2 regions of the Nocardia halotolerans genome follow, and region 1 is predicted to be linked to the other one. Evidence: riboswitches for the same ligand, from Rfam matches in the RefSeq annotation. Region 1 holds a riboswitch; the other holds the start of a gene.
The links. A riboswitch is a leader RNA that binds a small molecule or an ion and turns the genes downstream of it on or off. The one in region 1 is predicted to bind cobalamin.

Region 2: it holds a riboswitch for cobalamin, as region 1 does, so the genes downstream of both, ACFO5K_RS14675 (ABC transporter substrate-binding protein) here and metE (5-methyltetrahydropteroyltriglutamate--homocysteine S-methyltransferase) in region 1, are expected to answer to the same signal.

Annotation. Positions count from the first base shown of each region.
Region 1 covers NZ_JBHSDL010000025.1:264,088-269,476, forward strand. The annotation lists gene ACFO5K_RS19735 (SDR family NAD(P)-dependent oxidoreductase) at 1-979, opposite strand, end outside; gene ACFO5K_RS19740 (TetR/AcrR family transcriptional regulator) at 986-1,657, opposite strand; gene ACFO5K_RS19745 (hypothetical protein) at 2,012-2,365, shown strand; cobalamin riboswitch at 2,421-2,625, shown strand; gene metE (5-methyltetrahydropteroyltriglutamate--homocysteine S-methyltransferase) at 2,790-5,060, shown strand; gene ACFO5K_RS19755 (DUF3558 domain-containing protein) at 5,236-5,389, shown strand, end outside.
Region 2 covers NZ_JBHSDL010000014.1:875,596-880,984, reverse strand. The annotation lists gene ACFO5K_RS14685 (ABC transporter ATP-binding protein) at 1-171, opposite strand, end outside; gene ACFO5K_RS14680 (FecCD family ABC transporter permease) at 168-1,217, opposite strand; gene ACFO5K_RS14675 (ABC transporter substrate-binding protein) at 1,205-2,242, opposite strand; cobalamin riboswitch at 2,289-2,422, opposite strand; gene ACFO5K_RS14670 (phosphoribosyltransferase) at 2,434-3,054, opposite strand; gene ACFO5K_RS14665 (carbon-nitrogen hydrolase family protein) at 3,065-3,934, opposite strand; gene ACFO5K_RS14660 (DEAD/DEAH box helicase) at 3,997-5,389, shown strand, end outside.

The DNA.
Region 1 (5,389 bases):
GCCCGTTGCCGAGGGGATCGGTGACCACCGCCAGCGGCGGCGTTGATGCCGCCGGGGCCGGTGGCTTCAACCGCGACAGCGAGACCTCGGTGTCGCCCAAGTTGCGGAAGATCCGCTCGACAAGCAATTCCAGCGGCCACCGGAACACTGTCGCGAAAATCGCCGACGGGTACCCGTACAGCGGCGTCATAGTGCGCGGCTTCTTCACTACCGCCTTCGCCAGAACCTTCGCCGCATCGTCGGGGGTCTGGCCCGGCAGCACCCGCATCCAACGACTCGGCGCGCTCATGCGGGTGTGCAGCAACCCACCGTAGAACGTGGTCAACGTGACCCCGTCCGCGCGCGCTTCCATTCCGACCGCACGCAACCACCAGTCGAAGGCCAGCTTCGACGACAGGTAGAAACCCCACTTCGGGGCGTTGGGGAACATGATCCCGACCGTGGAGACATTCACGATGTGACCACTGCCGCGAGCCCGCATCCCGGGCAACAACGCCAGCGTGAGCCGCATCGGACCGAGATAGTTCGCGCCCGTTGTCGCGGTGATGTCCTTGGGCCGGTCATAGGAAAGATGAATCGAACGACGCAGGGACTTACCCGCGTTGTGGATCAGCACATCGACTTCCCCCAGGTCGAACCGCACCGCCTCGGCGAACTCGGCCACCGACTGCTCATCGGTGAGATCGAGTCGGTACGGAAATGCTTCGCCGCCGGCGGCATTGATCTCCTCGGCCACCTCAAGCAGTCGATCCATGGTTCGGGCGGCGATCACCACCCGGGCCCCGGCGGCGGCGAACCAGCGCGCGGTCGCCTCGCCGACACCGAACGACGCACCGGTGATCACGACCACCTTGCCCTCGACCTCGCGCCGCAACGCGGCTCGGCTGCGCAACCCCCGGGGACCGATGACCCACGCGACCGCTCGGGCGAACGGTGTCTCGACGATCCGCGCGGGACCGGTGGGCAGAACTGCAGACATCAATGATCACTCCGTCGTCTTCGACATGGTGGACAAGGAACCGAGGAAGGCCACGGCTTGAGGATCCGAGAGCGCGGCGTCGACGGCCCGCTGGGTCAGTTCGATATTCGGGTCGGTACGCAGTGCGGCCAGGATCGTGCCGAACACGTTGCCGACGACCAGGTCCTTGACCTGCTCGCGGCTGATGTCACGGGTATGCATCCAGTGCAGAACCAGCCCCTCGATGAACGACGCGAAGCCGTTCATCGCGGCACGCAATACCGGTGAGGCATCCGAACCGGTCACCTCGATGACCAGGGCGTCGGTCAGTCGGGTTCGGTGCCGGTCGCGGATCTGGCGCACTTCGGCGTCGGCCACATCGGCGAACAGCGCTTCGAAGGCCCGCGGCTGCCGCTCGGCTTCATCGAGAAGGAGGTCGATGCCCCGGGTCAACCGCTCCAGCGCGGGTCCGCGCATGGCAAGCAGGCTGCCCCAGAATTCCTCGGCCGCCTGTTCGATAACGGCCAGGTAGAAGCCCCGCTTCCCGCCGAAGTGGTAACTGATCGACCCCGCGGCCACCCCGAGCGAACGTGCCAGGTCAACGATCGAGACCTCTTCGTAGCGGTCACTGCTGAACGCGACCTTGCCCGCCGCCAGCAGTGCCGCCCGCGAGGCCTCGCCACGCCGGTTGCTGACCATCACACCTCCCAGTTCTTGAATCAGATTCAGTAATGTTGAGAGTAGGGGTCTCAGCGAAGCCGGTCAATAGCTTTCTGAACTCAATTCAAACTGTGCGGCGGGGGCGCGAAGGCTCACGAACCCGGCCCGGCGCCACCCGTTCGGTATGGCCGACCTGCTGCGCGGGTGAGTGATCAGCAACAGACCCCGATTTCGCGACAGCGGGTCCGGTTCGAATCACGCTTGTCCCCTACTCCCCCTACCGCTGGACAGAGTTGGAGACTGCACACAGGTAGGTGGAGCCGCGGGCGCAGCGATCGCCAGCCCGGTGATCATGCTGCTGGGCCGTGGGTCGGTGCCACGGTGGCCGGGTGCGTGCTCAGCGCAGCCACGCTCGGCGCACTGGGCGGCCTCATCACCGTCGGTGGCCCGCTCGCGCCGGTCTCGGCCTACCAGTACTTCTCGACGATCCTCGCGCCGTGCCCGGCGCCTACTGCGAGAATTTGGCGGTTCCAGCGCCCGCGAAGTAGTCGCCACCACCGTCTCGCCGGCCCGCCACGCTCACCACCAAGGAGATCCGCAGTCCTCGCCGGTTCAGCGGTGACCGCGGGCCGGTCCGCCCCCGCGGGGCGGCTGCGGGCTATCGCACCGACGGAGTACGACACCACCTTCGCTGACGACGAGCGTCATCTGATGGGAGCCCACCGGCGGGTGGAGCTCCTGGACTAGGATGGCAGACGCAGCTGGTTCACGTTCACCGTGCAGAGTCGGAGCCCCGAACTTCAGTGATCGTGTCGAACCGGACACCGGGATACCGGTATCCGGCGAGAGGGAACCCGGTGAGAATCCGGGACTGTCCCGCAGCGGTGAGTGGGAACGACCGCCGTCATCGAGCACTGGGCATCCGCCTGGGAAGCGACGGCCACTAGGTCGGCCGAATCAGGCCGGTGCCCACAAGTCCGAAGACCTGCCCGCTGTGCCGGACACGCCGTGTCCGGCGGCCTCCGCCTCGAGGATTGGGCGCACGGACCGACAACTCGTCGACCCACCGGACTCGGTCCGGAACGAACGCGGGCACAGCTGCGCGTTCGCGTGGTCGGCGGTCGGTGCTTCCCGCGACAGGCGATGGCTATCCGCATCTGCACCGGAGACGATGATCATGTCCATTTCGCCCACCCCCTTCACCGCCACCGTTCTCGGGCTGCCCCGAGTAGGGCCGAACCGCGAACTCAAGCGCGCCACCGAGGCCTACTGGGCCGGCAGAGCCGACGCAGACCACCTACACAGCGTCGCCGCCGAGCTGCGTCACACCCATCTGAGTGCGCTCGCCGCCGCCGGGCTGGACTCGATTCCTGTGGGCACCTTCTCCTACTACGACCAAGTGCTCGACACCGCCGTGCTGCTGGGCGCCCTACCCGCGCGAGTCGCCGATATCGCGGACCCGCTCGACCGTTATTTCGCCGCCGCGCGCGGCACCGACACGATCGCCCCGCTCGAGATGACCAAGTGGTTCGACACCAACTACCACTACCTCGTCCCCGAAGTCGATGCGGCGACACAGTTTTCCCTGAACCCGGCCAAGTTGTTTGCCGAGCTTGCCGAAGCCGAGGCCCTCGGCATCCCCGCCCGGCCCGTGGTCATCGGACCGCTCACTTTCCTGAAGCTGGCCAAGCACGCCGTCGGTGCGCCACTGGACCGCCTCGCCGAGCTCGTCCCGCTCTACCGCGACCTGCTCACCCGGCTCGCGGCCGCCGGAGCGGAATGGGTCCAGATCGACGAACCGATCCTGGTCACCGACCTCAGCGACACCGAGCTGGCCGCCGTCCGTGCCACCTACACCGAGCTCGCCTCGCCCGCCGACCGGCCCGCGATCCTTCTCGCCACCTACTTCGGCCACACCGACGCGGCCCTCGCCGAGATCGCCGCCACCCCGGTCGAAGCGGTCGCACTCGACTTCACCGCGGGAACCACCGTCGACGCAGTCGCCTCGGTTCCGGCCCTGTCGCGCAAACTGCTGGTCGCCGGAATGGTCGACGGGCGCAACATCTGGCGCACCGACCTCGGAGCCGCGCTGAGCACCCTCGGCGCACTGCTGGGCAGCGCGACCCGAGTTGCGGTGTCGAGCTCCTGCTCGCTGCTGCACGTCCCCTATTCGCTGACCCCGGAAACAACACTGGACGACCGGCTGCGGTCCTGGCTGGCCTTCGGCGCCGAGAAGGTCGACGAAATCCGCGTTCTGGCAACGGCACTCACCCAGGGCACCGCTGCCGTCGCCGCCGAACTGCGGACCGCCCACGACGCAGCACAGTCGCGCCGCACCGACCCCCGTCTGCACCACGACACCGTCCGCGCACGGCTGGCGGCCCTCACCCCGGCCGACATCAAACGCGCCCCTGCCGACCAGCGCCGGATCGAGCAGCGAGCACACCTGGAGCTGCCGCTGCTGCCGACCACGACCATCGGCTCCTATCCGCAGACCTCCGCGATCCGGCTGGCCCGTGCGGCGTTGCGCAAGGGCGAGATCGACCAGACCGAATACGTCGCCCGCATGCGCGCCGAGATCGACGACGTGATCGCCCTCCAAGAACGACTCGGCCTCGACGTGCTCGTTCACGGCGAACCCGAACGCAACGACATGGTCCAGTACTTCGCCGAACTTCTCGACGGTTTCGCGGTGACCGACAACGGGTGGGTCCAGTCCTACGGCACCCGCTGCGTGCGCCCCCCGATCCTGTTCGGCGACGTCACCCGGCCGACCCCGATGACCACCGACTGGATCGGCTACGCCCAGTCCCGCACCACCAAACCGGTCAAGGGCATGCTCACCGGACCCGTCACCATCCTGGCCTGGTCCTTCGTCCGCGACGACCAGCCGCTCGCCGACAGCGCCCGCCAAGTCGCGCTCGCCATCCGCGACGAGGTCACCGATCTCGAACGCAACGGCGCACGCATCATCCAGGTCGACGAACCCGCACTGCGCGAACTGCTCCCGCTCCGGACGGCCGAACAACCCGCCTACCTCGCCTGGTCGGTGGACTCGTTCCGCCTGGCCACCGCCGGCGTCGCCGACACCACCCAGATCCACACCCACCTCTGCTATTCGGAGTTCGGTGAAGTCATCGGCGCGATCGCCGGACTCGATGCCGACGTCACCTCCATCGAGGCGGCTCGCTCGCATATGGAGGTTCTCGACGACCTCAACGCCGCGGGTTTCGATCTCGGCGTGGGGCCGGGTGTCTACGACATCCATTCCCCGCGCGTACCTTCCGTCGAGGAAATCACGACCTCACTGAACGCGGCGTTGAAAGCTGTTCCCGCCGAACGCCTGTGGGTCAATCCCGACTGCGGCCTGAAGACCCGCGGACCGGTCGAGGTGGAAGCATCCCTGCGCAACCTCGTCGCCGCGGCGGAGGCGCTGCGCTGAGCGGATAGTTGCGAGTCCGCGTCGGCAACGACAGCCGACGCGGACCGCGCGCGACCCCTACACGTGCAAGCAAGCCACCAAGCACTGGCGAAACCGGCCGACTAGAGCCGGATAGTCGGCACGCGCACCGGATCAGCCCTCGCCCCACGTCACCGCACCCGCAGAAGGACCGTACGTGCAATCAACGACAGCACCAGTACTCATCGCAGCGCTGGCCCTTGCTCTCGGCGCATGTACATCGACATCCGACCAGCCCGACGAATCCACCACATCCGCTGCCACTGCCCTGTGGAACCCCTGTACAGAGATCGCGCCAGACCACTTGCGAC
Region 2 (5,389 bases), on a different contig from region 1:
CCCCCGGTCGGGGCTGTCGAGGCCGCCGAGCAGCCGCAGCAACGAGGACTTGCCGGACCCGTTGGGCCCGAGCAGTCCGATGGTCTCTCCCGGTGCGGGCGAGATGCTCACCCCGCACAGCACCGGCTGCCCACCCCTGGTCCAGGCGATGTCCACGGCTCGCAACGTCATCGACGGCCCCGCATCCGGAACAGGATCAGCGCGAAGGCCGGCACCCCGATCAACGCGGTGACCACCCCGATCGGGATCTCGGCCGGAGCGAAGAACGTGCGGGCGAGCGCGTCGACCCAGACCAGGAAGATCGCGCCGGCCAGCGCGGCCACCGGCAGCAGACTCCGATGACCCGGCCCGACCAGCAAGCGCGCCGCGTGCGGCAGCACCAACCCGACGAAGCCGATCGCGCCCGCCGCACTCACCAGCACCGCGGTGATCAGCGCGGTGATCCCGAACAGTGCCACGCGGACCCAGCGCACCGAGATGCCGAGCGCGGCGGCGCTGCTGTCGCCGAAGGTGAACGCGTCCAGCGCCGAGGCCTGCGTCCAGCACACGACCAGACCGGTGAGCGTGACGCTCGCGCAGATCACCACATCGGTCCAGTCGGTCCCCGACAGTGAGCCGAGCAGCCAGAACAACACCCCGCGAGTCTGTTCGGCATCGGCGGAGGAGATCACGATGAACGAGGTGAGCGCCGAGAACAGCTGGGTGCCCGCCACTCCGGCGAGCACCACCCGCGAGGTACCACCGCCCGCGCCGGCGGCCAGCAACATCACCAGCGCGAACGACACCAGCGCGCCACCGAAGGCCCCGGCCGACAGCGACACCGCGCCCGCCCCGACCCCGAGCACCACCACCAGCACCGCGCCCGTCGACGCGCCCGAGGAGATACCGAGTACGAACGGGTCGGCCAGCGGGTTGCGCAGCAGTGACTGCATGATCGTCCCGCACAGCGCCAGCCCGGCCCCGCACACCGCGGCCAGCAACGTGCGGGGGAGCCGCAGCTCCCAGACGATGCCGTCCTTGATCCGGCTCACCTGCGCCTGCCCGAGACCGAGGTGCTCGAGCACCACCGCGTACACATCGGGCACCGACAGATCGGCGGGTCCGAAGGTGATGCAGACCGCGATCGAGGCAGCCAGCACCACGAGCCCGGCGAGCAGATACCCGGCCAGCACCGCACTCGCGCCGCGTCGTGCCGGCGCCGGGGTCAGCGCGCCCATCCCCACCGCTTCATCGCGGCGGCGACCTTCTCGACACCGTCGATCGTGCGGATCGACGGGTTCAGGTCGGCCCCGTTGACCACGATGTAGCGGCGTTCGCGCACCGCGGTCAGCCGCTGAGCCACCGGATCCGATTCCAGGAAGGCGATCTTGCTGTCGAGAGCGTCACCCGCGAGCTTGCGCCGGCTCAGATCGGCCAGCACGAGGGCGCGCGGGTCGCGGTCGAGCAGGCTCTCCCAACTCACCTGCGGCCATTCGTCGGTGGTGTCGTCGAAGATGTTGCGCGCGCCGACCGCGTTGGTGATGATGCCCGAGGCGCCGCAGCAGCCCGCCATGTACGGGGTGGCGGTGTCGGCGAACCAGTAGGCGAGCGAAACACCTTCGGCGCGGACCGCGCCGGTCGCCGCGGCGAAGCGCCCCTGGAGTTCGGTGACCAGCTGTTCGCCACGGTCGCGCACGTCGAAGATCGCCGCGAGATCGCGGATTTCCCGGTACACGGTGTCGATGCGCAGCGGTTCGGTGCGGGCGCCGTCGGCGTTCACGCTCTCGTCGGTCTTGCCGTCGCAATCAGTGGGTGAGAGGTAGGTCGGTACCCCGAGGCCGGCGAACTGGGCGCGGTCGGCGACGCCGCCGGGGCCCAGCGTGCCGCCGAAGGAGGCGGAGACGAAATCGGGTTCGGTGTCGAGAACCACCTCGAAGGACGGCTTGTTGTCGGCCAGCCGGGGCACGGTGTCGTTGGCCGCGGCGAGGTTCTCCCGAACGGGGTCGGTCCAGGTGGCGGTGCCGACCATGCGGTCGGCCAACCCCAGCGACAGCAGGATCTCGGTGGAACCCTGATTGAGCGAGACGGCTCGCCGCGGCGGGGCGTCGATGGTGACGGCCTGCCCGCAGTTCCGCAGTGTCAGCGGGAAACCCGGTGCGCGCGAACCGGGTTCGCGCGCCGAATCGGAGGTGGCGCAACCGGTGCCGAGCACCAGGACCGCGGTCGTGAGGGCGGCACCGAGGTACCGGAGAGAAATGCGCATACGGCGCCGAACTCCTTCATCAGCGGCCCAGTCGCGGAGCCGAGAAATTCATCGTGCGCGACCGAGGAGTATTCGGGCTCCGGTCCTCGAACTCGACCGTTACCGTTGCGCGTCAGCCCCGGATTCGCACCGGGTTCCCTCATCGATCGTGGCCGTACCGACGGCCGCGCACACTGTATACCGGTGCGCTGTCAGCGCAGCAGGGCCACGACTTCGGCGTCGTCGAGCTGGTGGAAATCCTCGTAGGCCATGCCGACCCCGCCCAGATCGGCCGGTGTGTGCAGGCAGACGAGTTCGTCGCATTCGCGTGCCACCCGGTCGACGGCCTCGGGGGCGGCGACCGGCATGGCGACCACGAGATGGGCGGGTCGTTGGGCACGGGCCACCCGGCAGGCGGCGAGCACGGTCGCGCCGGTGGCCATGCCGTCGTCGACGAGCACCACCGTGCGGCCGGTGAGCGGGCTCGGGGCGCTTCGGCGCAGCGTGGCCTGTCTGCGGGCCAGCTCGGCGCGCTCGGCCTGCTCCACCTCGGCGAAGGCCGCATCGGTGACGCCCGCGCGCTCGATGACGTCGCGATTGAGCACCACGATCCCGGTCTCACCGAGTGCGCCCATCGCCAGTTCGGGGTGCTCGGGCAGGCCGAGCTTGCGCACCAGCAGCACATCCAGCTCGCCGTCGACGGCCGCGCACACCGCCGCCGCCACCGGCACGCCGCCGCGCGGTAACCCGAGTACCAGGGGCCGGGTGCCGCGCAGGTGCTCGAGGGCGGTGCCGAGGGCGCGGCCCGCGGCCGCGCGATCCGGATAGACCATCACCTCGAAACTACTCCGCGGCAGCGCCGGGCGACACAGGTTCGGTGACGGCGAAGCGGCGCAGCGACAGACTGGGATTGGCGGCCCGCACCTTCACCAGCTGGGCGGGGTCGATCGTGGCGGTGAGTACGCCCGGTCCGTCGCCGAGTTCGGCCAGCACCGCACCTGCCGGGTCCACGATCATCGACGCGCCGGCCCCCAGCGGCGCGCACTGATCGGCCGCCGCCACATAGATCGTGTTCTCGATGGCCCGCGCGCGCAGCAGCGTGGTCCACTGGTCCACCTTGGCCGGGCCCGGAATCCACTGCGCGGGCAGCAGCAGCACGTGCGCCCCCGCCACCGCGACACGCCGACAACCCTCCGGAAAACGCAGATCGAAGCAGGTCTGCATGCCGAAGATCACACCGTCGACGGCGAAGGTCGCCGGCTCGGCCAGCGGACCGGCCGCCACGACATCGGACTCCAGCTGGCCGAACGCGTCGTAGAGATGGGCCTTGCGGTACACCGCCACCACCGCGCCGCCGGGATCGTGCGCCACCAGCGTATTGCTGATCCGCCGCGCTCCGGGCGCGGGCAGCTCCACCACACCGGCCACCAGGAACACTCCGAATTCCGCTGCGAGCGCGCCCAGCCCGGTGGTGAAGGGGCCGTCGAGCGGCTCGGCGATCGCGAGCACCCGCTCGTCGAGACGGGGCACCGCAAACATCGAGTATTCGGGTGCGAGCACCACCCGGGCGCCCGCTTCGGCGGCGGTGCGCACATGCTCACGCAAGGTGACCAGATTGGCCGACGGGTCGGTTTCCGGGGCGAATTGGACGACCGCGACCGGCACCGTCGCCGCGTCCGGTTCCTGATGTACTGAGCGGTTCGGCAGTTGCATAGGTCTCACCGTATTCACCTGGTGGTTGGGGTAGCTACCGGCAGGCAGTAAACTGGTGGTCAATGAACACAAATGAGGTCGACAGCGTTCCTGCCGACGACGACAGGCACGACAACGGCCCGACTTTCGCCGATCTCGGGATCGATGACCGCGTTCTCGCGGCCATCGCCGACGTGGGGTACGAGTCTCCGTCGCCGATTCAGGCGGCCACGATTCCCCCACTGCTGTCCGGCGCCGACGTCGTCGGCCTGGCCCAGACCGGTACCGGCAAAACCGCGGCATTCGCGATCCCGATCCTGATGAATCTGGACACCGCGCAGAAGAAGCCGAGTGCGCTGGTGCTCGCGCCGACCCGTGAGCTCGCGATCCAGGTCGCCGAAGCCTTCGGCAAGTACTCCTCGCACATCCCCGGTCTGCACGTGCTGCCGATCTACGGCGGGCAGAGCTACGGCGTGCAGCTGTCGGGTCTGCGCCGTGGCGCCCACGTCGTCGTCGGTACGCCCGGTCGTGTGATCGACCACCTGGAGAAGGGCACGCTCGATCTGACCGAGCTGCGCTACCTGGTGCTCGACGAGGCCGACGAGATGCTGAAGATGGGCTTCCAGGAGGACGTCGAGCGCATCCTGCGCGACACCCCCAAGGACAAGCAGGTCGCGCTGTTCTCGGCCACCATGCCGGGTGCGATCCGCAAGATCTCCAAGCAGTACCTCAACGAGCCGGTCGAGATCACGGTCAAGTCCAAGACCACGACCAACACCAACATCACCCAGCGTTATGTGCAGGTGTCGCATCAGCGCAAGCTCGATGCCCTCACCCGTGTGCTCGAGGTCGAGGACTTCGAGGCGATGATCATCTTCGTGCGCACCAAGCAGGCCACCGAGGAGCTGGCCGAGAAGCTGCGCTCGCGCGGGTTCTCCGCCGCGGCGATCAACGGTGACATCGCGCAGAACCAGCGCGAACGCACCATCGGTCAGCTGAAGTCGGGCGCGCTCGACATCCTGGTCGCCACCGACGTCGCGGCTCGTGGCCTCGATGTGGACCGGATCTCCCATGTCGTGAACTACGACATCCCGCACGACACCGAGTCCTACGTGCACCGCATCGGCCGCACCGGTCGCGCGGGCCGTTCGGGTCAGGCGCTGCTGTTCGTCGCGCCGCGTGAACGTCATCTGCTCAAGGCGATCGAGCGGGCCACCCGGCATCCGCTCAGCGAGATGCAGCTGCCCTCGGTCGACGACGTGAACGCCACGCGTGCGGCCAAGTTCGGTGATTCGATCACCGAGAACCTGGCTTCGGACAAGATCGAGCTGTTCCGCAAGCTGATCGAGGACTACGAAGCCGAGCACAACACCCCGCTGGTCGACATCGCCGCCGCGCTGGCCGTCGGCGGGCACGACGGGGACAACTTCTTCATGTCGCCCGAGCCGGAGCCGGCCCCGCGCCGGGACCGCGACC